Regions from separate parts of the Arthrobacter sp. GAS37 genome, predicted to be linked through region 2. Evidence: riboswitches for the same ligand, from Rfam matches in the RefSeq annotation. Region 2 holds a riboswitch; each other region holds the start of a gene.
What was found. A riboswitch is a leader RNA that binds a small molecule or an ion and turns the genes downstream of it on or off. The one in region 2 is predicted to bind S-adenosylmethionine.
Positions count from the first base shown of each region.

Region 1 (7,151 bases), on a different contig from region 2:
GCCTCACGATGGCCGTGACCAGTTTCACGTCGACGCCTTGCTGCGCATCCGATCTGTTTTCCCGTTAGAGCTAGTTTCTGGTTCACCGCTGGAAGACGGGGTTTTGCCGTTCTGTGGTTCTCCGGGATTGAAGGACCCGCCAACCATGGCCAGCTCGTAGGCGGTTTCCGCGTGCTCCGTGATGTCGATGCCCGTCAGCTCTTCGTGCTCCTTGACGCGCATGCCCACCGTCTTGTGGATGGCCAGCCCGATCAGCGTCGTCATGATCGCCGTCCACGCGGTGACCATCAGGGCCGTCAATATTTGGGGCCAGAATTGGGTCAGGCCGCCGCCGTAGAAGAGGCCGCCTTCAGTCTTTGCCGAGGGTACGGCGAAGAATCCGAGGGACAGGGTCCCCCACAGGCCGCCGACAAAGTGAACGGCAACAACGTCCAAGGAATCGTCCAGGCCGATCTTGAACTTCAGCCCGATGGCCAGTGCGCAGACGGCACCAGCGATGACGCCGATGACGATGGCGCCAATGGGATCCACGAATCCACAGGCCGGGGTGACTGCCACCAAGCCCGCGACGGCGCCGGATGCGGCACCGAGGGACGTTGCGTGGCCGTCGCGGAGCCGTTCGACAAGCAGCCAGCCGAGGAGTGCTGCGCTTGTGGCCAGGAGGGTATTTGTCCAGGCGAGTGCGGCGATTCCATCAGCGGCCAGTTCCGAACCGGCATTGAAGCCGAACCACCCGAACCACAGCAAGCCGGCCCCAAGCATCACGAAGGGAAGGTTGTGCGGCCGGATGTTGGGGTCCTTCATGAATCCGAGCCGTTTGCCGAGCACGACCGCTAGCATCAGCCCGGCCATGCCCGCGTTCATGTGGACAACGGTGCCACCGGCAAAGTCGAGGGCTGAGATCTTGCTGCCGATGATCCCGGTGGATCCGAAGAGGCCGCCACCCCAGACCCAGTGGGCAATGGGAGCGTAGACGATGGTGACCCAAAGGCCGGCAAACAACAGCCACGGGCCAAACCTGACACGTTCGGCCACCGCGCCACTGATCAATGCGACCGTAATGATGGCGAAGGTGGCTTGGAATCCTATGAAGACCATGTCCGGCAAGCCCGGGGCTTTCCCGCCGATGACGCTGGCCAGTCCGCTGAGTCCGAAGTTCGCGAAGGGATCTCCGATGAAGCCGCCCAGGGTGTCCGGGCCGAATGCGAGTCCGTAGCCCCACAGGGCCCAGACCACCGCGACCACGCCAATGGCGCCGAAGCTCATCATCATGATGTTGAGGACGGACTTCATCCTGACCAGGCCGCCGTAGAAGAACGCCAAACCTGGCGTCATGAGAAGGACGAGGGCGGAAGCTGCAAGCATCCAGGCTGTTGCGCCGGGATCGAGGGTCTGGGGGTTCACATCGAGCCCTACGCTGAAGAATGCTGGGTTCATTTCGGGAGCCTTCCTGCATATACGGCGCTCCATGGCGCCCGCACGGCGAGACCATTTTTAAAACGAACAGGTCCTGGTACCCCACGGGATACCGACCTTGACGAGTTGCGTTGACTCGAACGTACCGTCGCCCTGTTTCAGCATTCGGCACGGATCATTTCAGGCACGTAACAGCGCAGGCCCCAGAGTTAAATCCTGAAGTCAGTCATGTTTCAGGCGTGTTACACGCCGCGTGTCGGCCCCGTACGCCGGGGGTTCACAGCGCCAGCGTCAGCGGCTGGCTGCCGGCACCAGGATCCAGAGCACCTCAACGGGCTCGTCCGTCGGATTGACCCAGGTGTGCGGCTCGCGGCCCGGGAAGGACAGCGTGTCTCCCTCTTCGAGCTCGTACTCCTCGTTGGTGAGGATCAATTTAATGCGGCCCTTGACGACGTGCAGGACGTCGACGTCGCAATCGACAGCGTAAAGCTCGGCTTCTCCCCGGCCGCGGGGCTCGATGGAGGCCTGCAGGATCTGCAACCGCCGTTCCGATCGGGCGGTCAGGAGCCGTTCCACGATTCCCTGGCCGCCGAGCGAAATCCGCGGCCCATCGTCGCGCCGGGTCAGATGTGTCTCCGGCGCGGCAAAAAGGTCTCCGATAGACACCGAAAGAACTTGGCAAAGCGTCACAAGGGAAGCGACCGACGGCGACGTCAGGTCACGCTCCACACGGCTCAGGAACCCTTTGGTCAGGCCGGTGGCGTCGGCAACCTGCTCGATGGTGAGCCGCTGCGATTGGCGTGCGGCACGGATTCTGGAACCGATGGCAACGGGGACGTTGCTCGGTTCAACGGGGAGAGCCTTCATTCACGAACCTTTCAGGCCGTTTATGCGGCCCTGTCATTGCAGCAATAGTAGCCGGATCGCCCGCGTGGCAGGGCCTTTGGCTAGCTAGAGGTCCGCCGATGAGTCCGCTGCGCAAAGCAGCGCCTTGACTGTTACTCGCATCACTACGTATCCTCATAGGCAACAAGTGTTGCTTGTGAGGCATACATCACAGGCTACTCTCCCCAATCACCCGCGCAGAGACCTTCCGCGACCCGCAACGAAACCCAGCGGACCGGCGTCGGAATCCCCAGGAACTCTGCGCATCACTTTCAGGAGCCGACCGTGGACTCTTCGTTCATCAATATTGCGATCGTGGTGGTGTATTTGCTCGCCATGCTGGCCTTCGGCTGGTGGGGCAAGTCGCGCACCAAGAACAACAGCGACTTCCTGGTGGCAGGGCGCCGCCTCGGTCCGATGCTCTACACCGGCACCATGGCCGCCGTCGTCCTCGGCGGCGCATCGACGGTTGGCGGCGTCGGCCTCGGCTACAAGTTCGGCATCTCCGGCATGTGGCTGGTAGTCGCCATCGGTTCGGGCGTCCTCCTCCTGAGCCTGCTTTTCGCCGGCACCATCCAGCGGTTGAAGATCTACACGGTCTCCCAGATGCTGAGCCTGCGTTACGGCCAGCGCGCCACGCAGACCTCCGGCATCGTCATGCTGGCCTACACCCTCATGTTGTGCGCCACGTCGACGGGCGCCTACGCCACCATCTTCGTCGTCCTCTTCGGCTGGGAGCGCTGGCTCGCCATCGCCGTCGGCGGCGCCATCGTCTTGGTCTACTCCACCATCGGCGGCATGTGGTCCATCACCCTCGCCGACCAGGTGCAGTTCATCATCAAGACGGTGGGCATCTTCTTCCTCATGCTCCCGTTCGTCCTCAACGCCGCCGGCGGCTTCGACGGCATCCGTGCCCGTGTTGACGCCAGCTTCTTCCAGTTGGACGGCATCGGAGCCCAGACGATCATCACGTACTTCGTGGTCTACACCCTGGGCTTGCTGATCGGCCAGGACATCTGGCAGCGCGTCTTCACTGCCAAGACCCCCAAGGTGGCCCGTTGGGGCGGCGCCACTGCCGGTATCTACTGCGTCCTGTACGGCGTCGCCGGCGCTTTGATCGGCCTTGCCGCCCGCGTTGCCCTGCCCAACATCGACGTCAAGGCCCTTGGCAAGGACGTTGTCTACGCCGAGGTAGCCACCCACATCCTGCCGATCGGCATCGGCGGCCTCGTCATGGCCGCGGCAGTCGCGGCCATGATGTCCACCGCGTCCGGAGCCCTCATCGCCGCAGCCACCGTTGCCCGCGCCGACGTGGTCCCGTTCGTGGCCAGCTGGTTCGGCAAGACGATCAACACCGACGACACCGAAAACCCCGAGCACGACGTCAAGGCCAACCGGTACTGGGTCCTTGGCCTGGGCATCGTAGCCGTGCTGATCTCCATGGCGGCGCAAGACGTCGTCGTGGCCCTGACCATCGCCTACGACATCCTGGTGGGCGGCCTGCTGGTTGCTATCCTCGGTGGCTTGGTCTGGAAGCGTGGCACCGGTATTGCCGCGGCTTGGTCCATGGCGGTCGGGTCCATACTGACGCTGGGCCTGCTGATCGCTTACGCCACGGGAATCATCCCCAGCGAAGACGGCGTCTACGCCAACGATCCCATCTACTGGGGCCTCGGCGCCTCGCTCCTGGTCTACGTTGTGGTCTCCCTCCTGACGCCGCCAACCGAGCCCGCGGTCCGCGAAGCATGGGACCGCCGCGTTGCCGGGGCGGCCGTGGAGGAACTCCCCTTGGAACCCCACCCGGTGGCCAGCCACTAAGCTTCAGCAAGCTGAGTACGACGGCGGCGCCGCACCTTCTCCTTGAGAGGGTGCGGCGCCGCTGCTGCATGTACAGTAGGAAGAGCTTCAAGAGATGTGGTGCAAAGCTCCGACTTGCCACACGCCAACCCCATGTTCACGGGTGGTTCGGATGAAGAAGCGGCCCGGCTCGGACCAGAGACAACCGAACGGGCAAGAGCAACTCCACAGGAGAAGGCCATGCCTTTCGAAAACGGCGCCACAGCCGACCGCACCACCCACTCCGGCACCCTCTTGTTGCCCCGCCCCCGGCGGGTGGACGAGTTCGTCCGGGTGATTCCCGGCGTCGACCTCTCCCAAGGCTCCATCACGTTCGTGGTGGACGGAAACCTGGAACGCTATTGGCATCATGAGCCCCGGCTCATCACCGAAGCGCTCTCAAAAGCAGTCCAGCCCGCGCGCTGGTTCCCCGCGACACGGAAACTCACCCTTACGGTGGCGGCAACCGGGCACCGGGCGGGCGTGCAGAGGCACTTCATCCTGAGCGCGTTCTAGCTACCAGGGCTTAGCACGTCGGGTTCAGCGGGTCGGGGTTATTCGATCTCTTCAACCTCACGGTGTTCGTCGGCATCGAGCCCAACCGGCCGTTCATCGTCGTCAAGAACCTCGGATTGGTCCTCCCAGTCCTCGTCCACCGCCAGGTCCTCGTTGTAGTCATAGGCGGGATCGGCCTCGACCGTGGGACGGTCGGGGTGGCGGGCGTGGGTTTCGGTGCTGTCCATGGTGCAACCTCCGTTCGACGTGCCGCTGAGCCCATCGCACAGGCATATGAGGCAGCCGGTCATCACGCTACCCCGCCAATTCGTGGACCCTGTTCATCCATCCCAGCACTGCCCCCTGCGGCGGTCAAGGCCTCCCGCGAGTCTCCCGGTTTTTGAGGCGCGCCTAAAATATCCAGTAAGGATTGCCAGCCGAAAAGCCGCGGAAATTGGCGATAAAGTGGAGCTGCAATGAGGCGATGAAGCCCGCCCCAGCAACCCAGGAGTCCCGGTGCAACCGCACACAAAACCCTCGCATTCAGGCAATCCCTCGGACTCAAGCAGTCCATCGCAAGACGCAGCAGCCACCAAGACTACCCCGTCGTCGTCGGACATCAAGCGCTGGCGGCAGTACTTGGCGGACGAGCGGGCCGAGGCCGCCGTGTACCGCGAACTGGCGCAGCGCCGGGACGGCGAGGAACGCGAAATCCTTTTGGCCCTCGCTGAGGCTGAGGGCCGCCATGAGGCACACTGGCTCAGGGTCCTCGGCGAACATGCCGGCATGCCGAAGGCGGCCTCGGTCCGGAGCCAAATGCTCGGCTTCCTGGCCCGGAACTTCGGATCAGTGTTCGTGTTGGCCCTCGCCCAACGGGCTGAAGGCCGCTCGCCTTACGCGAAGGATCCAGCAGCGACCCGCGCCATGGCGGCCGACGAACAGATCCACGAAGAAGTAGTCCGCGGCCTCGCGACGCGCGGCCGCAACAGGTTGTCCGGTACCTTCCGCGCGGCCGTATTCGGCGCCAACGATGGCCTGGTCAGCAACCTTTCCCTCGTGATGGGCATGGCGGCCACCGGCGTTCCCGCGGCCGTGGTCCTGTTCAGCGGCATCGCCGGCCTTTTGGCGGGCGCGCTGTCCATGGGTGCCGGCGAGTATGTCTCGGTCCGCTCGCAGCTCGAGCTCCTCAAGGCCACCCGACCCACCCAGGCCACGCTGACCGCAGCCCCGGCCCTGGACATCGAGCACAATGAGCTGGTCCTCGTGTATCTGGCCCGGGGCATGTCCCGGGAAGCCGCCGAACACCGGGCCGCCGAACGCATGGGCCTCTACAGCTGCGATTGCGATCCCAGCCTCTCGCTCCACCCCGAAGTGGAAGAAACCGTGAACGAGCACGAGGCCGTAGGTTCCGCCTGGGGCGCCGCAATCTCGAGCTTCTGCTTCTTCGCGTCGGGCGCCATCGTGCCCATCCTGCCGTTCATCTTCGGCATGACGGGCTTCGCGGTGCTTGCTGTGGCCGGTACGCTGGTGGGCATCGCGCTTCTGTCGACCGGCGCCGTCGTCGGCTTGTTGTCCGGAACCTCGCCGCTGACCCGCGGCCTCCGGCAACTTGCCATCGGGCTCGGTGCGGCCGCGGCCACGTATGGGCTGGGACTCGTCTTCGGCGCAGTCATCGGTTAGTAGCGCCGGCGCAGCGGGGCGCCGGCGCAGGGACTTGGGGGAAGACTTGCATTCAAACTACGGGTACGACGGCGGCCCGCCGCCCAAGCGCGCCAGTACCGTTCTGGCGCTGTTCCGAAACTTGATGGTGGTGGCGGTCGTCGCTGCCGTAGCCGTGCTTGTCAGTGGATTCCTCCGCGGCGGCCCTGGCATCACCGGTTTGCTTCCGAACCTGGCTCCCTCCGCCCACGCCACGGCAAGCATCCCCGGGCAGGACGCGGCTCCCGGGCAGGGGCCACCAAAGGCGGCCCGTGCGCCGGATACCCCGCCGCCTGGCCTGGAAGAAGCCGGGCACCCGCTCGGCTCCCCCGCCAAGCCTGCCGTGGCCAGCACCTCGTACAAGTTCCTGGCGACCAACGCCGACGGCACGCCGGTGGGCTACTCTCCGTGCCGGCCATTGCATTACGTGGTCAACGCCGCCCTCGCCCCGGCCGGATCCGAGGGGCTCATCGCCGACGCCATCGCCAAGATCGCTGCCGCCACAGGCCTCAAATTCGTTGACGACGGGACCAGCACGGAAAACCCTTCCGAGAAGCGCAAGCCGTACCAGCCCGCGCTCTACGGAGATCGTTGGGCGCCCCTGCTGATTTCCTGGACCACTCCCGAGGCGGCTCCGGCGTTGGCAGGATCCGTCATCGGAACCGGCGGCAGCACCATGTACAGCTTCGGCACCGGACCCAAGAGCTACGTCTCGGGAAGCCTGGACCTGGACGCCCCGCAAATCACGGAACTGCTGGGCGTCTCCGGCGGTGCCCATTACGTCTCCGCCGTGATTCAACACGAACTTGGCCACGTAGTGG
Region 1 covers NZ_JBIYDB010000019.1:32,179-39,329, forward strand. The annotation lists gene ABH924_RS15415 (P-II family nitrogen regulator) at 1-28, opposite strand, end outside; gene ABH924_RS15420 (ammonium transporter) at 25-1,437, opposite strand; gene ABH924_RS15425 (helix-turn-helix domain-containing protein) at 1,708-2,283, opposite strand; gene ABH924_RS15430 (sodium:solute symporter) at 2,587-4,119, shown strand; SAM riboswitch class IV at 4,205-4,324, shown strand; gene ABH924_RS15435 (hypothetical protein) at 4,339-4,653, shown strand; gene ABH924_RS15440 (hypothetical protein) at 4,692-4,880, opposite strand; gene ABH924_RS15445 (VIT1/CCC1 family protein) at 5,149-6,312, shown strand; gene ABH924_RS15450 (matrixin family metalloprotease) at 6,416-7,151, shown strand, end outside.
Region 1: another riboswitch for S-adenosylmethionine. It lies ahead of ABH924_RS15435 (hypothetical protein); the one in region 2 lies ahead of ABH924_RS11505 (DUF1737 domain-containing protein).

Region 2 (7,151 bases):
TGTTCCCTTCCAGTCTTCGAGGAACCAACCGAGCCCCCAGCCAACGGTCGCGGGCGACACTGCGCGCAGGCTCACCTGCTCCTCGAGCATGGCTCTGGCCGATTCGGCGGAGAGAATGCGTGTGCCGTTGGGAGCGACACCGCCACGGAGCGAGGTCTGGGCGAAGCTGAGCAGGTCGCCGATGCTCGCCGTGATCAGGCCGGCTGGCCCCATGGAGCGCGTGATCGGCCAAGTCGAAACCGGCTGGGCTGCATCGCCGAAACCGGAGTGGCCCGTTGCGGTGGCGAAGCGTGGGGCGTCCGAGGTCAGGGTGATTGTGTGTTCGAGTCCCATCGGGGCGATGATGTGCTTGCGTAGCGCCGCGTCCCAGGTGGAGCCTCGCAGCACCTCGATGATCCGTCCCGCGACGACGAAGCCTGCGTTGCAGTACGAGAAACGCTCGTCGATCGGGTGCACCTGCTTGGCGCTCTTCAGTGACTCGACGTAGCGCTCGACGCAGTCGTCGCCAGGGCCGGTGTCGGTGAAGAGGTCCCCGTCGATGCCGCTCGTGTGAATCAGCAGGTGCCGCACGGTGACGGCGGCAGCGGTGGCGTGATCCGCGAGGGCGAAATCGGACAGAATGCTCTGCACCGGCGCATCCAGCTCCAGGCGCCCCTCGTCGACGAGTTGCATGATGAGGACCGTTGTCCAGACCTTGGTGATCGAGCCGATCTGGAAAAGCGCGTCGTCCGTCGTGGATACACCAGAGCCGGTGTCGAGTACTCCCGAGCTCGCCGTGGTGCACTCGATCGGGGTGCCGTTCTCGTTGAGCCGGACGATACCGAACTGCGCAGCCGTGACCCCGTAGCGCGTGCGGAGAACGCCTAGGCGACGGCGCCAGAAGCTGGCGCCGCGGCCGGCGGAGGTGAGACCACGCGGCCGCGCGCGCGAGACGGGTCGCGCGTAGCTTTCGAGCCACTCGATGAGACGGCGGCTGTAGTCGATGCGATACTCGATCGGGCCGTCCAGAATGAACAGGTGGCTCCCGCCCGGGTAGACAACAAGGCGAGCTGGTACCTCGGCGAGGCGCAGGGCCTTGAACCATTCCTCTGCCTGCCCGACGGGACAGGATGCGTCCTCGGCTCCGTGCAAAATGAGGGTCGGCGTTGTGACATTGGTGACCCGAGCGATCGGCGAGGCGTCGAGAAGCTCGCGGTAGTGGCCGAGCGGCGCAACCCCGGTGCTCATCTCGGAGAAGTACGCGGCGTGCTCACCATCGGCCGCCATGCTGGAGAAGTTGCAGATCAGGCCACCGGCGACGGCCGCGGCAAATCGCGTGGTCGCTGCCGTGAGGGCACAGGTACCGAAGCCTCCATAGCTGTAACCGGTCACGGCGAGGCGATCGGGGTCGGCGAGGCCCTCGGCAACGAGCGTGTCGATCGGCTCGAGGAAGTCGCGTTCATCGGCGGTGCCCCAGCCCCCGTTTACGGCCCGGTAGAAGGCGTCCCCGTAGCCATCCGAGCCGCGTGGGTTCACCATAAGGATGCGCCAGCCCTTCGCCGCCAAGACCTGGTGGTAAAGATGAACGCCGTCAGCGACGCCGCTCCAGGCGTTGTGCGGACCGCCGTGAATGTCGAGCAGCAGGGGCGCCGCGCCATCCGTCTCCGGGGCCGAGAGCAACCAACCATGAACGCGCGTGCCATCCGTGATTGTGAACTCGCGTTCTTCGGCCTCGAACAGCCCGATGCCGGCGAGGGTGCTCTCGCGCAATCTCGTGAGCACCGTGAGGACTCCCGTCGCCAGGTCGAGCGTCGCAACCTCACCCAGGCTCTGCTGGGTCGTGAGCACGAAGGCGACATGTGCGGAAGCAGACGCAACGGACAGAGCAGACACCACCCGGTGGGGCCCTGCGACCAGTGCCCGTGAGTTCGTGCCGTCGGGGGCGACCGCGTGCAGCTGCGTCCAGCCACGGTCTCGTGGGCAGTAGAGGATCTCGGAGCCGTCGGCACGAAACGTTGGGCGCCCGCCTGGGTAGCCCGGGAAGCCAGCCATGACATTGCGGTCGAGCGGGGCAGTTAACGAGGTGTCGGCCACATCCGTGCCGACGTAAAGACGGAGGAGCTCGGCATTCCCGATGCGCGGGGCGGGATTCCCGACCGCGATCACGGAGCCACCATCCGGTGACCATGCTAGCGCCCCGCTGACGCTGTTGGCCTGGCCTATGCGGCGCGGCAGCGGCATTTTGGCGTCGACGTCGAGCACGTAGGCGCCGCTCGTCCAATCGACGTCACTGCCAGGTTCGATGGCGGCCGTAAAGGCGATCAGCAGGCCGTCGGGCGACCAGTTTGCCTCGCTCGCATTCCAATCGCCGTCGCTAAGGCGGCGCACTCGGCCGGATGCGATCTCACTCACAAAGAGGTGCATCCGAACGGCTGCGTTCCAGCCGACCCCATCGGTCTTGAAGCCGAGCCTGTCGATCACGATCGGCTCTTCCACCGCGGGTACCGTTACGTTGCGCGAAACTGCTGCGGTGATGGCGAGGCGGAGGCCGTCGGGGCTGACGCGCGCAGCCGCAACACCCCGGGGGAAGTCCGCGGCGCCGCTAAGTGCCCGCGCTTCGCCGCCTCCGATTGGCAGTAGGTACACCTGGGCTGGTCCAGCGGATGCTCGCAGGAAGAGAACTGCGGAGCCATCGGGAACGAATTGCGGCGCGGAATCGGCCGGGCCGCTCGTCAGGGGGCGAGCCTCGGAGCCGTCGCTGACCGCCCAGAGTGAGCTGTGCGCCCTGCCGTTCAAGGTTTCCGTGCGTGTGAAGACCACGAGCGTGCCATCTGGGGAGATGGCGGTCTCGGCTGGCACAACGAAGCGCGCGATATCTTCGAGCTCAAGCGGGCGGTTCGTAGAGGTGTTGCTCGTCACGGTGATTCCCCTTCTCGTGGCGGTGAGTCCACTGGTGTCTTGTCCCTCTACAATCGACGCTCCACCGCCCCCGCACTTCGTCCGATCGCACAATGCTGAAGCCTTGTTTGGTTGCTCTGACCCAGGCGCGGTTAGGTGTGTAGCCGCAATACTGAGGTTCCATGAGCGCAGTCCCGCCTGCGCGCCCCACATTCGAAGGAGAGCTCGTGAGCGTCAAGACATTCATCTCGATCGACATGGAGGGCGTCGCCGGCGTCGCGACGTTTGACCAGGTCGCCCGCGGCGGCTATGGCTATCCACGTGCGCAAGAATTGATGACGCTCGAGGCGAACGCCGCAATCGCGGGTGCCTTCGACGGGGGTGCGGATGAGGTTGTCATCAACGATTCGCACGGCACAATGGACAACCTGATTCACGAGCTTCTCGACCCCCGGGCCATCGTCGTGTTCGGCAGTCCGAAGGCACAGTGCATGGCCGAGGGACTCACCGCGGATTGCGACGTCGCCTTGTTCATCGGCTATCACGCCCCCGCAGGAGAATACGGCGTGCTTGCGCACACCTTTTCGAGCCACTTCACGGAGGTACGGGTGAACGGCGCGGTGGTCTCGGAGGCCGAGGTCAACGCCATGTATGCGACCTCGCTCGGTGTACCCGTCGGGCTCGTCAGCGGCGATGACGTGATCTGCCGTATCGCACGGGAGCAGTTCGCGGGAGTCGAGGTAGTCGAGGTCAAAGTCGCGCACGGCTACACTTCCACCGCATCGGTTGCGCCTTCCGTGGCTCGCGACGCCATTCGCGAAGCCGCGGCGCGCGTCGTCCGTAACGCGGCAACTCTCACCGTTCCGGAACTGCCGACACAGTTCACGGTTGCTGTGGATATGCCGACGGCAAACGCCGCCGAGCTTGCAATGTCGATTCCGGGTGCGCGACGCACGAGCGACCGCTCGGTCGAATGCACGGTAGCGGATGCTGGCCAAGTGCTCGGACTGATCGTCGTGTTTTATGAACTCGCGGCGAGCGCCATGAACGCGAAGACAGCACTCTTCATGCGGCGTTAGCTAATCACGCCCTTCCCCACTGGCTCCCAGCCTTCCCAAGCTCAGCCCGGGGCCCTCGCCAGCGTGGGCCCACCCACTGGCTCCCAGCCTTCGCAAGCTCAACCCGGGGCCCTCGCCAGCGTGGGCCCACCCACGGGCGTGGGCCCCGCCGACTGCCGTCCGGTTACGGAACATGACGACGGCCGGTGATGCAGGCCGCCGTCGTGGATGTTATTTTCTTCTTGAGTAATGAGCACCAGCGCGAAGCCCTGACTTGCTGGTCGGCAACCCTCTCTCCGGCGGGGTGCCTCAGGTGACTACTCGGCGTATCGACACTTTCGAACTGCAAGCGTGACTGAGGAGCACCAATGCCTGAACCCACCGAAGAAAAACTCTCCTACCGTCTCATCACGGGCCCTGACACCAAGGAATTCTGCGAGCGGATCTCCACCGCCCTCGCGGAGGGATACGTGTTGCACGGGAGCCCGTCCGCGACCTTCAACGGCACCGACGTGATCGTGGCACAGGCCATCGTCCTGCCCGCGGCGATCGCGAGCGCGGATGCCGCCGTTGCCAATGCGGTGGACCAGCTTGACGAAGAGTTCGACGGCGAGGGCCACGCATGAGCTACGCAGGCGACCTCAGCCCGCACGACGCTTGGGCCAAGCTCGAGCAAGGCGCCATCCTCGTGGACGTCCGCACCGAAGGCGAGTGGGCACACATCGGGATCCCTGATACCAAAGCCACGGAAAACGATCCCCTGTTCATCCAGTGGAACCTGGCCGGCGGCATCCCCAACACGCGTTTCATCGAAGAACTGACGCAACAGGCTCCGGAGACGGACGGCACCGAGCTGGTCTTCCTCTGCCGCTCCGGCCAGCGTTCCATCGCCGCCGCGATCGCCGCAACCCAGGCCGGCTACACCGCCTACAACGTCCTCGAGGGCTTTGAGGGCGAACCGGACCGCTACGGCGAGCGAACCGTGAACGGCTGGAAAAACCGTGGACTTCCGACGAACCTGGGGAACATCTAAGTGACTTTCAATCCTGACGCCGCCGGCTGGAGCCCTGATACCCAGGCAGTCCGCGGCGGTCTTGACCGCACCAACTTCCAAGAAACGTCCGAGGCCGTCTTCCTGAACTCCGGATTCGTCTATGAGTCCGCCGCAGCCGCAGAGCGCGCATTCACGGGCGAGGACGAGCGCTTCGTCTACTCCCGTTACGGCAACCCCTCCGTAGCCACCTTCCAGGAGCGCCTCCGCCTGTTGGAAGGCACCGAAGCGTGCTTCGCGACGGCGTCGGGCATGTCTGCTGTCTTCACCGCCCTCGGTGCGTTGCTGGCTGCTGGTGACCGCGTGGTCGCCGCCCGCTCGCTCTTCGGTTCCTGTTTCGTGATCCTCAACGAGATCCTGCCGCGCTGGGGCGTCGAGACCGTCTTCGTCGACGGACCGGACCTGGACCAGTGGCGTGCCGCGTTGTCCGAGCCGACAACGGCAGTCTTCTTCGAGTCGCCGTCGAACCCCATGCAGGAAATCGTGGACATCGCGGCGGTGAGCGAGCTCGCTCACGCGGCGGGCGCCACCGTCGTCGTCGACAACGTCTTTGCCACTCCCCTGCTGCAGCGCTGCGGCGATCTCGGCGCAGACGTGATTGTCTACTCGGGCACCAAGCACATCGATGGCCAAGGCCGGGTCCTGGGCGGAGCGATCCTGGGCACCAAGGAGTTCATCGACGGTCCCGTCAAGCAGCTCATGCGGCACACCGGTCCGTCGCTTTCCGCGTTCAACGCCTGGGTCCTGACCAAAGGCCTGGAGACCATGGCGCTGCGCGTCAACCACTCCTCGGCGTCTGCGTTGCGGATCGCCGAATGGCTTGAGGATCAGCCGGCCATCAGTTGGGTCAAGTACCCGTTGCTGAAGTCGCACCCGCAGTACGAGCTGGCCGCGAAGCAAATGAAGGCCGGCGGAACGGTGCTCACCTTTGAGCTGCTCCCCTCTGCGGGGCGATCGGCGAAAGAGGCCGCCTTCGCGCTGCTGGACGGTCTCGCCGTCATCGACATCTCGAACAACCTCGGCGACTCAAAGTCCCTCATCACCCACCCCGCCACCACCACGCACCGCGCCATGGGTCCGGAAGGCCGCGCGGCCATTGGCCTGAGCGACGGCGTCGTGCGGCTTTCGGTGGGGCTGGAGGATGTGGGCGACCTCATCGGGGACCTGGAGCGGGCCCTCAAGCAGGTCTAGCCCGGCGGGTTAACCCGGCGCTTCGCGCCAGTCCTGGCGCACCCAGGTGAGGACGGGCTGCGGCTTGGTGTCGCTCTCGTCCCTCTCCGAGCGCATCGTGATCTGAACGGCGTGCTCGACGACGGCGGCCAACCCGGCGGCGTCGGGCGCGCCCCCGTTGGTCTCGCTCCAGCGCCCGGCAACACCACGCTGTTCGATAGCGCCGTTGCCGCGGCCCAGGATGGCTGCCACGCCGGTCTGGACCAAGTCGAATTCACCCTGTTCGGCGAGCACAGGTTCCAGATACTCCACCAACGACCAGACGACGTCCGCGGCGGGCTCCGGGCGGAAGGTTCCGAAGTCCAGCAGTTCGGTGCGGAGTCCAAAGTTGCTTGCCTGCCAGGACGCCATCCGCAAAAGCGCCGTAGGCACGGCCGCCGGCTCTATTCCGGCATGGTACTCACGAACAGAAGTCTCAACCAAGGCCCTGACGAGCACCGCGATGAGCGCCGCATCCTCGGCCCGGAGGCAGACATCGGCCACCCGGACCTCCACGGTGGGAACGTGCCGCGACAGCCTGGCGTCGAAGTAAACCATCCCCTCGTCCAGCAACACTCCCGTTTCGATGAGCCTCGAGACAACTCGCCGGTAGGAAGCCAAGGAACCGAAGATGGCTGACGGCCCCGACGACGGCCAGCGGTTCCACGCCTGCGTCCGGTAGCTCTCAAAACCCGTAGCCAGGCCCCGCCAGTACGGCGAATTGGCGCTGATCGCGGTGAAGACAGCGAGCTTGTCCCGGATGCGGTCCAGGACCATCACGCCTTCCTCGGGGGACTCGATCGAAGTGTGGACGTGGAATCCGCACGTGAGCTGTTCGTGCGCGGTGATGCCGAAGCGTTCGAGCATGATGGCGTACCGGGGATCCGGAGTGGTGTGCAATGCGGCGTCCACCGGTGATGTGGCCAACGCGGCGATCCTTGCGCCGTGGCGCCGTG
Region 2 covers NZ_JBIYDB010000011.1:80,368-87,518, forward strand. The annotation lists gene ABH924_RS11495 (serine hydrolase) at 1-2,898, opposite strand, end outside; gene ABH924_RS11500 (M55 family metallopeptidase) at 3,105-3,956, shown strand; SAM riboswitch class IV at 4,181-4,293, shown strand; gene ABH924_RS11505 (DUF1737 domain-containing protein) at 4,304-4,561, shown strand; gene ABH924_RS11510 (rhodanese-like domain-containing protein) at 4,558-4,968, shown strand; gene ABH924_RS11515 (O-succinylhomoserine sulfhydrylase) at 4,969-6,177, shown strand; gene ABH924_RS11520 (glutamate--cysteine ligase) at 6,187-7,151, opposite strand, start outside.

Region 3 (7,151 bases), on a different contig from region 2:
GTGCCCTCCAGGGCGACCACTTGTGGATGCGTTTTGCGCAGTTGGGTGAGCATGTCCGTGGAAGGGTCCACCGCGGATACAGCCAGCCCGCGCTCGACGAGGAGCGAGGTGAACTTTCCGGTGCCGGCGCCGATGTCTGCCGCGTCCCGCGCACCTTCAGGCAGCAGCCAGTCAGCCGAATCCGCAGGGTAGCCGGGCCGGACACGGTCATAGTGTTCTCCGCCGTCCTGGAAACTCCGGCCGAGTTCAAGGCGCCGCTCCTCATAGAGCTTGGGGCCGGCTGAGGTGCCTTTGGGTCGCGGGGCCACGCAGGAACTCCTTCGTAGGACAGGAAAAATACCCTACGAATCTACCGCAATCAGTCGGTGCTGCAGGGAGCGGCGCCCGCGGTCCCGGGAGTGTTGGGAGCCCACTCCGGGTAGCTTCGGTGGTCGTTCGCCGGGACCCACCGGCCGGCATCCACCACGTAGTCCCAGCCGAGGCCATTGCTCTTGAGCGCTTGGATGCCCGCGATGAGCCGGGTGGCGTCTTCCAAGCGCGAGCCCACGCCGAAACTGGCTCGAAGGGATCCGGAGGGAAGGCCGAGGCGCTTGAGCAGCGGGTGGGCGCAAAAGCGTCCGTCGCGCAGGCCAATGCCGTGCTCGGCCGCAAGGTAGGCCGCCACCAGTCCTGCGTCGTAGCCCTGGAGCGAGAAGTTCACGACGCCGATGGTGTCCTGGGGATCGGTGTCGCTGAAGATCTGGTGCACGGTCACGCCGTCGATTTGGTTGAGGCCCTCGACCAGATGCGAGCGGATGGCTGCCTCGTGGGCGTGCCATTCATCGTGGTCGAGGCTGGCAATGACCTGCGTGGCCCGGGCGAGGGTGGCCGCGCCGAGCACGTTCGGCGAGCCGCCTTCGTGCCTGGCCGGTCCCGTGGCCCAACTGACGGAATCGAGGCGCGCCTCGCGGACGGCGCCGCCTCCTGCCAGGTGCGGCGTGCCGGCGTCGAGCCAATCGGGGCGGCCCACCAGGACACCGGCGCCGAACGGTGCATAGAGCTTGTGCCCCGAGAAAACCAAGTAGTCGACATCCGCGGCGGCGATATCGATGCGGCGGTGCGGGGCGAGCTGGGCCGCGTCCACCACAATCCGCGCCCCGAATTCGTGGGCCAAGGCAGCGAGGTCCTTGATGGGCAGGATTTCGCCGGTCACGTTCGACGCGCCGGTGACAGCCAGGAGGCTGACGCCCCCGTGGGAGAGCGCCGTGCGGACATTGGACACGGTCTCGGACAACGTTCCCGCCGCAACGATGCTGCGGTGGGGGACGCCTTGCCACGGCAGGAGATTGGCGTGGTGCTCGATGTCCAGGTAAAGGACTTCGCCAAGGTGCCGACCGTCCTCGACCGGCAAGCAGCCGGCCAGCAGATTGAGCGAATCTGTGGTGTTGCGAGTGAAAATGACCGAATCGTCCGGCCGCCCGCCAACGAAGTCACGGACGATGTTGCGGGCGTTTTCGTAGACCGAGGTGCTGATCTGGGAGGCGTAGCCTGCGCCGCGGTGGACGCTCGCGTAGTACGGCAGGATCTCGTTGAGGTACGCGGAAACCACGGTCAGGGCAGGTGCGGACGCGCCGTAGTCGAGGTTGGCGTAGCGGATGTGGCCACCCTGGATCAAGGGTGCCTGCAACTCCGCGCCGGTGACCGCGGCAAGTGGGCGGGATGCCCGGGGCAGCGATTCACCGCGCTGCTGTGCGGATTCGTTGTGCTGCGAAAGAGCCGGGGAAGTAAATGTGGCTGTGCTCATTGGACCTCACTCAAGAGGGACCCCTGCGTACAGGGGGTCCGCGCTTGCCGCATCCGTTCCGGACCGGCCGGGTCGTCACCCGGGGCACCCCGCCGCGATGGAGGGTTGCCGGCCAGCAAACCGGGGTTTCGCGCTGGCACTCGTGACCTGTAAAGAGCCTAGGACACCGGCAAGGCTGGTTCCAAGGTGACCGGCGATTGTTAAGCGGATTATTACACCGCCGGAAAACTGTGCGTTCTGCCGAAGAAAAAGCAGCGGACGCCCCCAAAAGGGGGCGTCCGCCGTCGTTTGTTCAGTGAAGAGAGAGGACTAGAGCAGGTCGTCGAGCTCGGGGTTGAGCCTCTTGAGGACCTCCGAGTGCAGGATCGAGTTGGTAGCGACGGCGTTTCCGCCGAAGGGACCATCCGCGCCGTCGAGGGACGTGAAGCGTCCGCCGGCTTCCGTCACGATCGGCACCAAGGCCGCCATGTCGTAGACCTGGAGTTCCGGCTCCGCGGCGATGTCCACGGCGCCCTCGGCCACCAGGCAGTAGGACCAGAAATCACCGTACGCACGGCTGCGCCAGACATCGTTCTCGAGGCCCAGGAAGCTGTCCAGCGAACCATGCTGCTTCCACTCGGACAGCTCGGAGTAGGAAAGCGAGGCGTCTTCAAGCCGCGACACGTTGGAAACCTTCAGCCGGGTGGCTGCGGCCAGGGATCGGCCCATGTAGGCGCCCGAGCCCTTGGCCGCCCACCAACGCTTGCCGAGCGCCGGAGCGCTCACGAGCCCCACTACTACCTCGCCCTCGTCCACGAGGGCGATCAACGTAGCCCAGACGGGCACGCCGCGCACGAAGTTCTTGGTCCCGTCGATGGGATCGATGATCCAACGCCTCGAGCCGTGGCCCGTGCTGCCGAATTCTTCCCCGAGGACGGCGTCGCGGGGGCGGGAACGGGAGAGCTGCCCGCGGATAGCTTCCTCGGCGGCTTTGTCGGCATCGGTGACGGGGCTCAGGTCGGGTTTGGTCTCGACCTGGAGGTCCAGTGCCTTGAACCGCTCCATTGTCAGGGAATCGACGGAGTCGGCCAGGACGTGTGCCAGCCGCAGGTCGTCGTTGTAGCTCGAATCGGGTTGGGTCATGGTTCCAAACTACCGTCTATTCGCCGGTGAGCCGGGGAGGTAGGACGGCAAGCGCGCAGGTCGTTGACCGTGCTGTTAATTGACCGGGCTGTTAATTGACAGTGCCCAGTTCCTTCGCCTCTTGGGCTTCCATGCGCGGGTCCGCGCCAAGGAGCCGGCGCAACGACGCCAAGCGGGCCGGGCCTGCCTCGCCGGCGTGGCCGTCAGCGACCCAGGAATCCAGTCCGCAGCGAACCGCGGAGGCATCGTGCTTGCAGCCTCGCTCGCACATTTCCGTTCCAGGTTCCAGATCCGGGAAGGCATGCAGGATGCGGTCCGGGTTCACGTGGGCGAGGCCGAAGGAACGGATGCCGGGCGTATCGATGATCCAGCTGCCGCCGGGGGCGTCACTGAGCTTTAGTGCAAGCGCTGAGGACGAGGTATGGCGGCCCCGGCCCGTCACGGCGTTGACCCCGCCCGTGGCGCGTTCGGCGCCGGTGAGGGCATTCACCATGGTGGACTTCCCGACGCCGGAATGGCCCAGGAGCACGGTGACCTTGCCGTCGAGGTAGTCCCGCAATTGGCCGACGGCGTCGCCGTCGAGGCGGGCGGACAAGCCGTCGTCGGAACGGGCGTCGATGCCGGAAGCCCCTGCGTCGGCCGTCCGGCTGATGATGATGGGGAAACCCAGGCTCACATAGTTGGCAAGGAGTTCCGTCGGATCCTTGACGTCCGCTTTGGTAACGAGCAGCAGCGGCTCGATTCCGGCGTCGTACGCTGCCACCAAGGCGCGGTCGATGAATCCGGTGCGCGGCTCCGGGTTGGCGGCCGCAACCACCACCACGAGCTGGTCGGCGTTGGCGACGACGGCCCGTTCGATCGGATCCGTGTCATCGGCACTCCGCCGCAGGAGGGTCTTGCGCTCCTCGACGCGCACGAGGCGGGCGAGGGTGTCCGGGGCTCCGGACACATCGCCGACGAGGGCCACGAAGTCTCCGGGAACCACGGGGGAGCGTCTCAGCTCCCGGGCACGGGCGGCAATGACGATGCGCTCATTGTCCGAGCTTTCGCCCACTATCGCGGTGTAGCGGCCGCGGTCGACTGTGATGATGCGCCCGATCACGGCGTCGTCGTGGCTGGGGCGGTCCTTCGTGCGGGGGCGTGTGCCCTTCTTGTTGGGGCGGACCCGGACATCGGATTCGTCCCAGGAGCTTGCGTCGCGGGCCATCGTTAGTTGCTTGTCTCCGTTGAGCCGGTGCCCGCGACCGCTTGGCCGGCACTGAGCATCGATGCCCAGATTTGCGGAAATTCGGGCATGGTCTTGGAAGTCGTCGCGATGTCTTCAACCTGGACACCCTCGACGGCGAGCCCCAGGATGGCGCCCGCGGTAGCCATGCGGTGGTCGGCGTAGCTGTGCACGACGCCGGCGTGCAGCACCGCGGGCCGGATCACCAGGCCGTCGCTGGTTTCCTCGGCGTCGCCGCCGAGCCGGTTGATTTCCGCGACCAGCGCAGCAAGCCTGTCCGTTTCGTGTCCACGTAAATGCGCGATGCCAGTGAGGCGGGAAGGGCTGGTTGCCAGGGCGCACAATGCCGCCACCGTAGGGGCGAGTTCGCTGGTTTCGTCGAAGTCGGCGCCCAGGATCTCCGGTCCGCCGGTGACTGTCAGTGTGCCATTGTCCAGCGTGACAGTGGCACCCATGGTGGCGAGGATGTCCCGCCAGAGATCCCCGACTTGCGTGGTGTTGGCCGGCCAGTTGGGGATCCGGATAGTTCCCTTCGTCGCCAGCGCCGCGGCGAGGAAGGGACCCGCGTTGGAGAGATCCTGCTCGATCCTCTCGTCGAATGCCTGGATGGTACCGGGGGCGACGCGCCAATGGTTCGGCACGGAGTCATCCACCTGCACCCCGACGCCCCGGAGGACCGAGACGGTCATGTTGATGTGGTCGAGGCTCGGCACGGGCTTGCCGACATGCTCCAGGTGAAGGCCCTCATCGAAGCGTGCACCGACCAGCAACAGGGCGGAGACGAACTGCGACGAAGCGCTCGCATCGATCACCAAGTGGCCACCGCGGACAGAGCCGGTGCCGGAAACCTTGAACGGCAGGGAGCTCGCCGTGTGCCCGTCCAATGCGCTGACTTCCACTCCGAGTGTCCGGAGGGCTTCGATGATCGTGCCCATGGGACGTTGGCGTGCGTGCGGATCGCCGTCGAACACGGACGCGCCGTTGCGGAGGGCCGCGAGCGGCGGCACAAACCGCATGACCGTGCCGGCCAGGCCACAGTCGATGGCGGTCTCCGATGCGGCAGCCGCCGGGTCGATAGGGGTGACTTCGAGATCCGGGCCGTAGTGTCCATCACCGGGAACCTCGGTAATGCTGGCGCCAAGCCGGCGCAGGGCCTCGACCATCAGGGCGGAATCGCGCGAATGCAAGGGTGCCCGGAGCCTGCTTGGGCCGTTGGCCAGTGCCGCCAGGACCAGATAGCGGTTGGTCAGGGACTTCGAACCAGGAACCGTGACCGTGGCATCCACAGGGTGGCTGGCGAAGGGTGCCGGCCACAGGGGGAGTGCGGAGGTGGTGGTGCTCCCTGAATCGTCTGTCTGCGTGGCGGGGGTTCCTGGCATGCTTCCTTATGCTCCAACTGCGTTGTCTACGGCCTTGCGGACGGCCCGGTCTGTCTTCTTGAACTGCTTGCCCGTGGCCTTCTTCGCGTCCATGGCGAGGTGTTCGGCACGCCAAGCGAGGCTCGGTTTGCCCGCGGTATCGACGGCGGCAAGGAAAACGCCACCCGTCAGCGAAATGTTCTTAAGCAACTGGGCGCGGCGGGCGAGCCGGCCTTCCTTGGTGCTGATGTCGGCAGAACGCCACTCAACAAAGGTATTCAGGATCGAGATGCCGGCAAGCAGGCTTGCCGAGAACCGGGAACATTTGCCGAGGGCCAGCAAGGCGCCGGCCCCCACTTGCGCGCCGCCGATGACTCGCGCCAGCACCTTCTCGTCCGCCGGGAAAGGCAGTGACTCCGAAGCGCGGCGGAGCAGCGGAGAGAGCTGTTTGGCAGTGTCATCCGCGTTCTTGAGCTTGTCCAGCCCTGCGACGACAAAACTGGAAGCCAACATTGGCCTGGCGAGAAAACGGACGAGGGACATGTTTTGCCTCCTGGATGGCTTGCCACGGTGTTCAGGTGGTGCTGCGTTCAAGTGGTGCGGTGTTCACGGGGTGCAGTCGGATCTAGTCTTGCATCTTTGCGGAATATTTGCCCGGAGCCTGCCGTTGTCACAAGAAGGTGCGGTATGGGCTGGACCTTGGATTGTGGCGCGTGCGTTGTGCCGCGCGGTCATGTCGTGTGAGTGGAGATGGTTTTTTGGCCTTGGTTAAGGACCGCGAGGGACACTTGGCGCTTGGGCGGGAGCTGCCAGGGGACTCCCGGAGGGTGACAGTAGACTTGGATGCAATGAGCACCATGGATCCGGCCGCAGCGGCCATGTACAAAGCAGCGACCGAAGTCACGGACGCAACGTCCGACGGCGGCGCAACTGTTGATGCCGACGTCGAGATTGCAGTGGACTTCGCAACCGAGACCCCCGAGCAACGGAGGGCGCGCTTCGAACGCGACGCCATGCAGTATGTCGACCAGCTCTATTCGGCCGCCATGCGCATGGCCAGGAATCCGTCCGACGCCGAGGACCTGGTCCAGGAGGCCTACACCAAGGCCTTCTCCGCCTTCCACCAGTACAAACCGGGTACCAACCTCAAGGCGTGGCTGTACCGCATCCTGACCAACACGTACATCAACCTTTACCGGAAGCGGCAGCGCGAACCGTTGCAGTCGAATTCGGACACCATCGAAGACTGGCAGCTGGCGCGGGCGGAATCCCATACGTCCGCGGGGCTGCGCTCTGCGGAGGCGGAGGCACTGGATCATTTGCCGGACTCGGACGTGAAGAGCGCCCTGCAGTCCATTCCGGAGGAATTCCGGCTCGCGGTGTACTTCGCTGACGTCGAAGGCTTCGCATACAAAGAAATATCAGACATCATGAATACCCCGATCGGGACGGTCATGTCCCGGCTTCATCGCGGCAGGAAAATGTTGCGCGATCTGCTGGCGGACTATGCCGCAGAACGGGGAATCAGCGCCGGCGCGGAAGAAAAGGTCTTGGCCGTGGGCGCGGCCACAAGCAAAAAACAGGAGAAAAGGAAATGAGCTGCCAAGGATTGGGTGACTGCGACGATGCTCGGATGCAGCGTATCTACGAGTACCTCGACGGT
Region 3 covers NZ_JBIYDB010000001.1:95,759-102,909, reverse strand. The annotation lists gene ABH924_RS00480 (class I SAM-dependent methyltransferase) at 1-308, opposite strand, end outside; gene ABH924_RS00475 (aminotransferase class V-fold PLP-dependent enzyme) at 359-1,783, opposite strand; SAM riboswitch class IV at 1,819-1,931, opposite strand; gene hisN (histidinol-phosphatase) at 2,093-2,905, opposite strand; gene rsgA (ribosome small subunit-dependent GTPase A) at 2,997-4,112, opposite strand; gene aroA (3-phosphoshikimate 1-carboxyvinyltransferase) at 4,115-5,509, opposite strand; gene ABH924_RS00455 (DoxX family protein) at 5,516-6,031, opposite strand; gene ABH924_RS00450 (sigma-70 family RNA polymerase sigma factor) at 6,247-7,086, shown strand; gene rsrA (mycothiol system anti-sigma-R factor) at 7,083-7,151, shown strand, end outside.
Region 3: another riboswitch for S-adenosylmethionine. It lies ahead of ABH924_RS00475 (aminotransferase class V-fold PLP-dependent enzyme); the one in region 2 lies ahead of ABH924_RS11505 (DUF1737 domain-containing protein).

Region 4 (7,151 bases), on a different contig from region 2:
TACCGTCCTTAGACTGGCGGCAACCGAACGCCGGCAGGCTGAATACCACAGCTCGGCAGGCTGAAGCACGGCAGAGAGCCCAGACAACCAGGAGTCCGCATGTCCCAAGGATGGTCATTCGAAACGCGCCAGATCCACGCCGGCCAGGAGCCGGACGCCGCCACCGGCGCCCGGGCACTCCCCATCTACCAGACCACCTCGTTCGTCTTTCCAAGCGCGGAAAGCGCGGCCAACCGCTTTGCGCTGGCTGAGTTGGCGCCCATCTACACCCGGATCGGCAACCCCACGCAGGATGCGGTGGAACAGCGCATAGCGAGCCTGGAGGGTGGCCTGGCGGCGCTCCTGCTGAGCTCCGGCCAAGCCGCGGAAACGTTCGCCATCCTCAACGTCGCCGAGGCGGGTGACCACGTGGTCGCCAGTCCGAGCCTCTACGGCGGCACCTACAACCTGCTCGCCCACACGCTGAAGAAATTCGGAATCTCGGTCACCTTCGTCGAGGACCCGGACAACCTCGACCACTGGCGCGACGCCGTGCAGCCAAATACCAAGCTGTTCTTCGCCGAAGTCGTCTCGAACCCCCGCCAGGACGTTTTGGACATCGAGGGCGTCTCCCGCATCGCGCACGAGGCCGGAGTCCCGCTCGTCGTCGACAACACCCTCGCCACGCCCTACCTGATCCGGCCCATCGAGTGGGGCGCGGACATCGTGGTGCATTCGGCCACCAAGTACCTGGGCGGGCACGGATCTGCCATAGCCGGTGTCATCGTGGACTCCGGCAACTTCGATTTCGGCAAGGACCCCGAGCGGTTCCCCAACTTCAACACTCCGGACCCCAGCTACAACGGCCTGGTCTATGCCCGCGACCTCGGCAAGGACGGTGCCCTCGGCGCGAACCTCTCCTACATCCTCAAGGCCCGGGTCCAGCTTCTGCGCGACCTCGGCTCGGCAGTATCCCCGTTCAACGCTTTCCTGATCTCCCAAGGAATCGAAACCCTCAGCCTGCGGGTGGAACGCCACGTGGGCAACGCCACTAAAGTGGCGCAATGGCTCGAAGGGCGCGACGACGTTGAATCGGTCGCGTACGCGGGGCTGCCTTCCAGTCCGTGGTTCGAACGCGGGCGGAAGTACGGACCCCGGGGCACTGGCGCCGTGGTGTCCTTCACCATCCGCGGCGGGATCGACGCCGGCAAACGCTTCGTAGACGCCTTGGAGCTGCATTCGCACGTGGCAAACATCGGCGACGTCCGTTCCTTGGTTATCCACCCCGCGTCCACGACACACAGCCAGCTGACCCCGGAACAGCAGGCCGTGGCCGGAGTGACCCCGGGCCTGGTGCGGCTGTCCGTCGGGATCGAGCACATCGACGACATCCTCGCGGACCTCGAGTCAGGATTCCGGGCGGCCAAGGGCGCCTAGACGCATTGCCGGTTCGTTCAATGACGGGGCGCCCACTCCTGGGGGCGCCCCGTCTCTCGCTTAACCAGCGAGGAAGTACCCGGAAGTGTCGGCGAGGAGCTCCACTGTGCCGTTGGAGTTGTTGGTGAAGGTAATGGTGCCATCGGGAGCAACGGGCGTAATGGCGAAGTTCGGGATGATCTGTCCCGTCGCGAAGTTCACGTTCGAGGTACCAGGTTGCGTGCTTCCTCCGGCGTAGGCGGTGATGAAGCCGAACGACGACGGATTGGCCACGGTGATGTTCATCGCGACCGCGGAGACGCCGGATGCTTGGACGCCGCCACGGCCGGTGACCTTGACGCTGATGGTCTGCCCGGGGGCGACCGGTCCGTGGAATCCGCCGGTTCCGTCACGGGTGTCCAATTGCCGGAACGGGATCTGGGCGGAAAACGCGCCGGCAGTTGACGGTATGCCTGCAAGGTAATAGCCCGAGGTATCGGCAATGATCTGGACGGTTCCGCCGGAGGTGTTCGTGAATGAAATCGTCCCGTCGGGAGCGACGGGCGTGATGGCGAAGTTCGGGACGATCTGTCCCGTCGCGTAATTCACGTTCGAGGCGTTCGGTCGCGGAGTCCCGCCCGCGTACGCAGTGATGAAGCCGAACGACGACGGATTGGCCACCGTGATGTTCATCGCGACCGCGGAAACCCCGGAAGAGGGAATGCCACCCTGCCCGGTGACGCGGACCCTGATGGTTTGCCCCGGCGCGACCGGTCCGGTGACGCCGCCGACACCGTTCCGGGTATCCAGTTGCCGGAACGGAGCCTGGGCGGAGAACGTCCCGGGAGCGGGTGATGCGCCAGCGGTGAGGTAGTAGCCGGTGATGTCGGCGATGAGTTGGACCGTGCCGTTGGAGCTATTCGTGAAGGAAATCGTTCCGTCGGACCCGACCGGCGTGATCGCGAAATTCGGGACGATCTGCCCGGGAGCAAAATTCAGGTTCGAGGTCGCCGGCCGATTGGTTCCGCCTGCGTAGGCGGTGATGAAGCCATTCGACGTCGGGTTGGCCACTGTGATGTTCATTGCGACAGCGGAAACTCCGGTAGCTGGGAGGCCGCCGCGTCCGGCAACCTTGACGCTTATGGTCTGTCCGGGGGCGACCGGCCCGTTGACACCACCGGTCCCGTCTCGCGTGTCAAGCTGCCTGCAAGGGGTCGTAGCCGCAAAACCGCCCAAAGGGTCCTGTGATGGAGAAAAGAGCGAAGCGCTGACGTAAAGCAGCCGGTTTGGCATGCAGTTCCCAGTCGACTGAACTATTCCGGCCGTTGAGCCGACCGTCAGCGTTGCCGAGACCTGCGCAGGGCTCCACGATGGATGCATGGAGAGGAGCATCGCGGCAGCTCCTGCCACATGCGGAGAGGCCATGGAGGTTCCGCTCAAGGTGGCCGTTGCGGTGGGCGAGGTAATCCAATCAGAAACGATACTGACGCCCGGCGCGTAGAGATCCACACAAGGGCCGTAGTTGGAGAACGATGCTTGGTGATCTGACATATCGGAGGCGGCCACTGTCAGAGCCGCCGGCACGCGTCCGGGAGAACTATTGCATGCATCGGCGGCCGGCAAGCCCTTTTGGCCTTGGTTGCCCGCTGCCAGGGTCACGCTGACGCCGTGATCGATGACGCCCTGAACTGCCGCGTCGACGGTTGTGTCTATCGCGTCCGCGCTCAGGCTGAGGTTGGCCACGGCGGGGGTTCCGGCTTGGTGATTCGCGACAATCCAGTCCAGCCCGGCAATGACATCGGATGAGTAGCCCGAGCCATTGCATCCGAGCACCCGGACAGGGACGATGTTTGCAGACTTGGCGACGCCGTACTTGGTCCCGGCGATAGTCCCGGAAACGTGGGTTCCGTGGCCGTTGCAGTCCTCGGTGCCATGGCCGTCGTCGGGGGTGACGCCGGCAAATCCGGGGAGGATGCGGCCGCTGAAATCCGTGTTGGCGGAATAGATCCCGGTGTCCACGACGTAGACGGACACACCCCCACCGCTCGACGGCGGTGTGTAGCTTCCATCCAAAGGAAGTGCGCGCTGGTCGATCCGGTCAAGGCCCCAAGAGGGGGCAGGCTGCTGAGTGTCCGAAATCCGCACCGGGGTGTCCCGCTCGACCGACGCCACGTGGCTCGACTTCGCCAACGCAGCGGCCTTGGCGGGCGTCGCCGTGACGACTGCGGCCTTCACGGCATGCGTGAACGTCTTGTCCACCGCGACTCCTTGCGAGCGCAGCTCCGCGGTCTTGCCGGCAACGTCCGCGCCGTCGGCGTAGTGGACCACGTATCGGTCTTCGCCAGCTGCCGGAGTTGTGTCGGCATGCGCCGGCAGCGGCACTCCCACAGTGAAACCTGATACCAGCATGAACAGGGCTATCGGAACGACGCCGAATGGCTTTTTCACGAGCTTCAATCTTCCTGTGACGCAGGGCCGCGGGCGCAAGAACGGGCGCACAATGCGGATGCAATGAAAACGCAGACTGCTGCGCCCAATTCTATCTCCAGTCACACAGGCATCACCCGTCTCTTCAATTTCAGACGTCCGCAGCCCCTGCTTCGTGAACAAAACGCGGCCGAGTGTCACAAAGATGTCATAATCTTCGTCAGAAGGGGTCCGGTTTTCCTAGACTCTTCCTATAGGTCATGAGTGCCAGTGACAGCCCCGGCTTGCTGGCCGGCAACCCTCCATTCGCGGCGGGGTGCCCCGGGTGAAGACCTGGCCCTTCGCTGTATTGGCGGCGGGCAAGCGCGATGTGAGGTGTCAACGAATGACAATTGCTGCAACAGCCATACCCCTTTCCGGTACCCCGGACGGAACCCTCAAGTATGTTTCCGTGGGCGGACTCGAGCTGGAGGCCGGGGGTTTCCTGCCGGAGGTCGTCCTCGCGTACGAGACGTGGGGGCGGCTCAACGCAGACGCCTCCAACGCTGTCCTGGTGGAACACGCCCTGACCGGCAGCACCCATGTGGCCCGTGGCGAGAGCGATGAAGAAGGCTGGTGGGAGCAACTCGTTGGTCCCGGCGCCACCATCGACACGGACCGCTACTTCGTGGTCTCCGTCAACATCGTGGGAGGCTGCTACGGCAGCACCGGGCCGTCGTCGAGCGCTCCTGACGGCAGACCGTGGGGCTCCCGCTTCCCGCTCGTGACCCTGCGGGACAGCACCGTCGCCGAAGCCCGGCTGGCCGACGCTTTGGGGATCCGCAGCTGGCACACCGTCGTCGGCGGGTCCATGGGTGGTGCACGCGCACTTGAATGGGCCGTCAGCTATCCGGACCGCGTCAAACGATGCGCCGTGATTTCGATCGGGGCGTACAGCACTGCCGAGCAGATCGCCTTTGCGCAGGCCCAGACGCTCGCCATCCGGCAGGACGCCGACTTCAACAGCGGGGACTACTATGGCCAGGCCGCGCCCGAGGCGGGGTTGGCCCTGGCCCGGCGGATCGCCCACATCACCTATCGTTCGGCGGATGAACTGGACTTCCGCTTCGGCCGGAACGCCCAAGGCGGCGAGACACCCCTTCAGGCTGCCGCGTTGGGGGACCGGGGCCGCTACCAGGTGGAGAGCTACCTCGACCACCAGGGAAGCAAACTGGTCCAGCGCTTCGACGCCAACAGCTACATCGCCATCACCGAGGCCCTCATGAGCCACGACATCACCCGCGGCCGGGGCTCCTTGGAGGAGGCGCTGTCCGTGGCAACTGCAAAATTCTTCATTGCCTCAGTGGACTCGGACCGCCTCTACTTCCCGGAACAATCCCACGAGCTGGCCAAGGCCTTGCCCGGAGAGGTCCCGGTTCACGTAATCGAGGCGCCGATCGGGCACGACGGGTTCCTCACCGAGATCGGACAGCTCGGTCCCCAGCTGCGAGAGGCCTTCTTCGGCTGAATCAGCCGTTCATGATCTCCTGGCGGAGCTTCATGTAGTCCTCCATGGCGATTTTCCCGTCGCTGTACTCCTGGTCCAGTTCGGCAAGTTTCCGTGCCCGGTAGCCTTGGGGCGCACTGTTCGGCTGGGGAGCGGCCGACGACGGCGGAGCGGCCTGCGGTGCGGGCCTCGCCACCGGAGGTTGCGGCTCAGCCGGGATGATTACCGGGGGTTGCTCCGGGTATCCGACGGGATAGTTCTGTGAAGGATAGGACTGCCCGGGGTAATTCTGCGGAGGGAAGTCCCGGAGCCTGCGCTGGCGCGATCGGTTGTACATGCGGATCCCCATGGGAATCAGCCAAGAGCAGACGATGATCCAGAAGATCAAGTTGTTCACGGTGGAGGCCTCCTAGGTCTTTCACCAGCTTAGCCCCGCTCCCTGTAACCCACCCCGTGGTTCCCGGTCAGATCCGGGGAAGGATCGTCTCGGCAGGACCGAAGACGGGCCCCGGCGTCGGGCGTTTCGGCAGGATTCCATCGCCTGAGGACTGGTGCCGGATCCGGCGGATGACCCACGGGACAAAATACTCCCGTGCCCATACGAGGTCGCCCGAGCGGGCTTCGCGCCAACTGCGCTGGGGGAGCGGTTTGGGGAACAGCGGTTCGAGGTTGTGCGGCACATTGAGGGAATCGAGGACCATTGCTGCGACGGTGTGATGGCCGAGCGGCGAGAAATGCAGGCGGTCTTCGTCCCACATCTGGGAGTTGGAGAGTTGCCGCAGGGACCACATATCAGCGACCACCGCATCGTGCCGGGTGGCCACAGTGCGGAGGTTTTCGTTGTAGATGGCCACCTTGCCGCGGATCCGGCCGAGTACTGATGACACAGTGTCCGGACCGTTGAAAAGAACCACGGTGGCGCCGTCGGAACTCAGGGTCTGAACGGCGGCATCGAGTTTCTCGGCCAAGGAGTCGGGATCGCCGCCGGGACGGATGAGGTCGTTGCCACCTGCGGAGATGCTCACAAGGTCCGGCTTGAGGTCCATGCACGGGCCAAGTTGTTCGTCGAGGATCTGCTGTAGCAGCCGCCCGCGGATGGCAAGGTTGGCGTAAGCGAAATCCCGGTGCCCCCGGCTCAGTTCCTCGGCTACGCGGTCGGCCCAGCCGCGATGTCCCCCGGGGTTGTCGGGCTCGGGGTCGCCGATGCCTTCGGCAAAGGAATCACCCAATGCCACGTAGCGGGTCCACGGATGATTCCGCTCGTCCGGCTTCGGCCCCACCGTGGAATCAGTGTCACTCACGTTCATATCCTGCCTCTTGCTGCAACGCTACGCGCCCGTAGCTTGTTACTCATGGGTAACTGCAACAATAGTCCCATGAGTCAAGCTTCCGCCTTTCCTGCCCCGGTCGTTTTGTGGTCCCACGAAGAGGAAGAACGGGCTGGAAAGCCGTTGCTGGTCCTGTTGCACGGTTACGGATCCAACGAGCAAGACCTCTTCAGCCTTGCCGGACTGTTGCCCCAGGACTTCGTCGTCGCCTCGCTCCGCGCACCGATCGCCACGGGCCCGGGCTTCACGTGGTTCCCGCTCACGGCGTCCATCGACTACTCGCTCGACGCCGTCAAGGATGCCGCGGAGTACGTGTTTTCCTGGTTGGACTCGTTCAAGTCCAACCACAGTTCGGTGACGCTCCTCGGATTTTCCATGGGCATGGCCATGGCCACCTCGCTGCTCCGGCAGCGCCCGGCGGACTTCGCCGCCGTCGTCGGGCTTTCAGGCTTCGCCGTCGACGCCGATGCCGACCCCGCGTTCCGTGACGCCGAACTGGACGGTTCCGTGCCGCT
Region 4 covers NZ_JBIYDB010000017.1:27,310-34,460, reverse strand. The annotation lists gene ABH924_RS14560 (bifunctional o-acetylhomoserine/o-acetylserine sulfhydrylase) at 100-1,416, shown strand; gene ABH924_RS14555 (S8 family peptidase) at 1,477-3,843, opposite strand; SAM riboswitch class IV at 4,079-4,194, shown strand; gene ABH924_RS14550 (homoserine O-acetyltransferase) at 4,208-5,329, shown strand; gene ABH924_RS14545 (hypothetical protein) at 5,331-5,705, opposite strand; gene ABH924_RS14540 (SGNH/GDSL hydrolase family protein) at 5,773-6,615, opposite strand; gene ABH924_RS14535 (alpha/beta hydrolase) at 6,685-7,151, shown strand, end outside.
Region 4: another riboswitch for S-adenosylmethionine. It lies ahead of ABH924_RS14550 (homoserine O-acetyltransferase); the one in region 2 lies ahead of ABH924_RS11505 (DUF1737 domain-containing protein).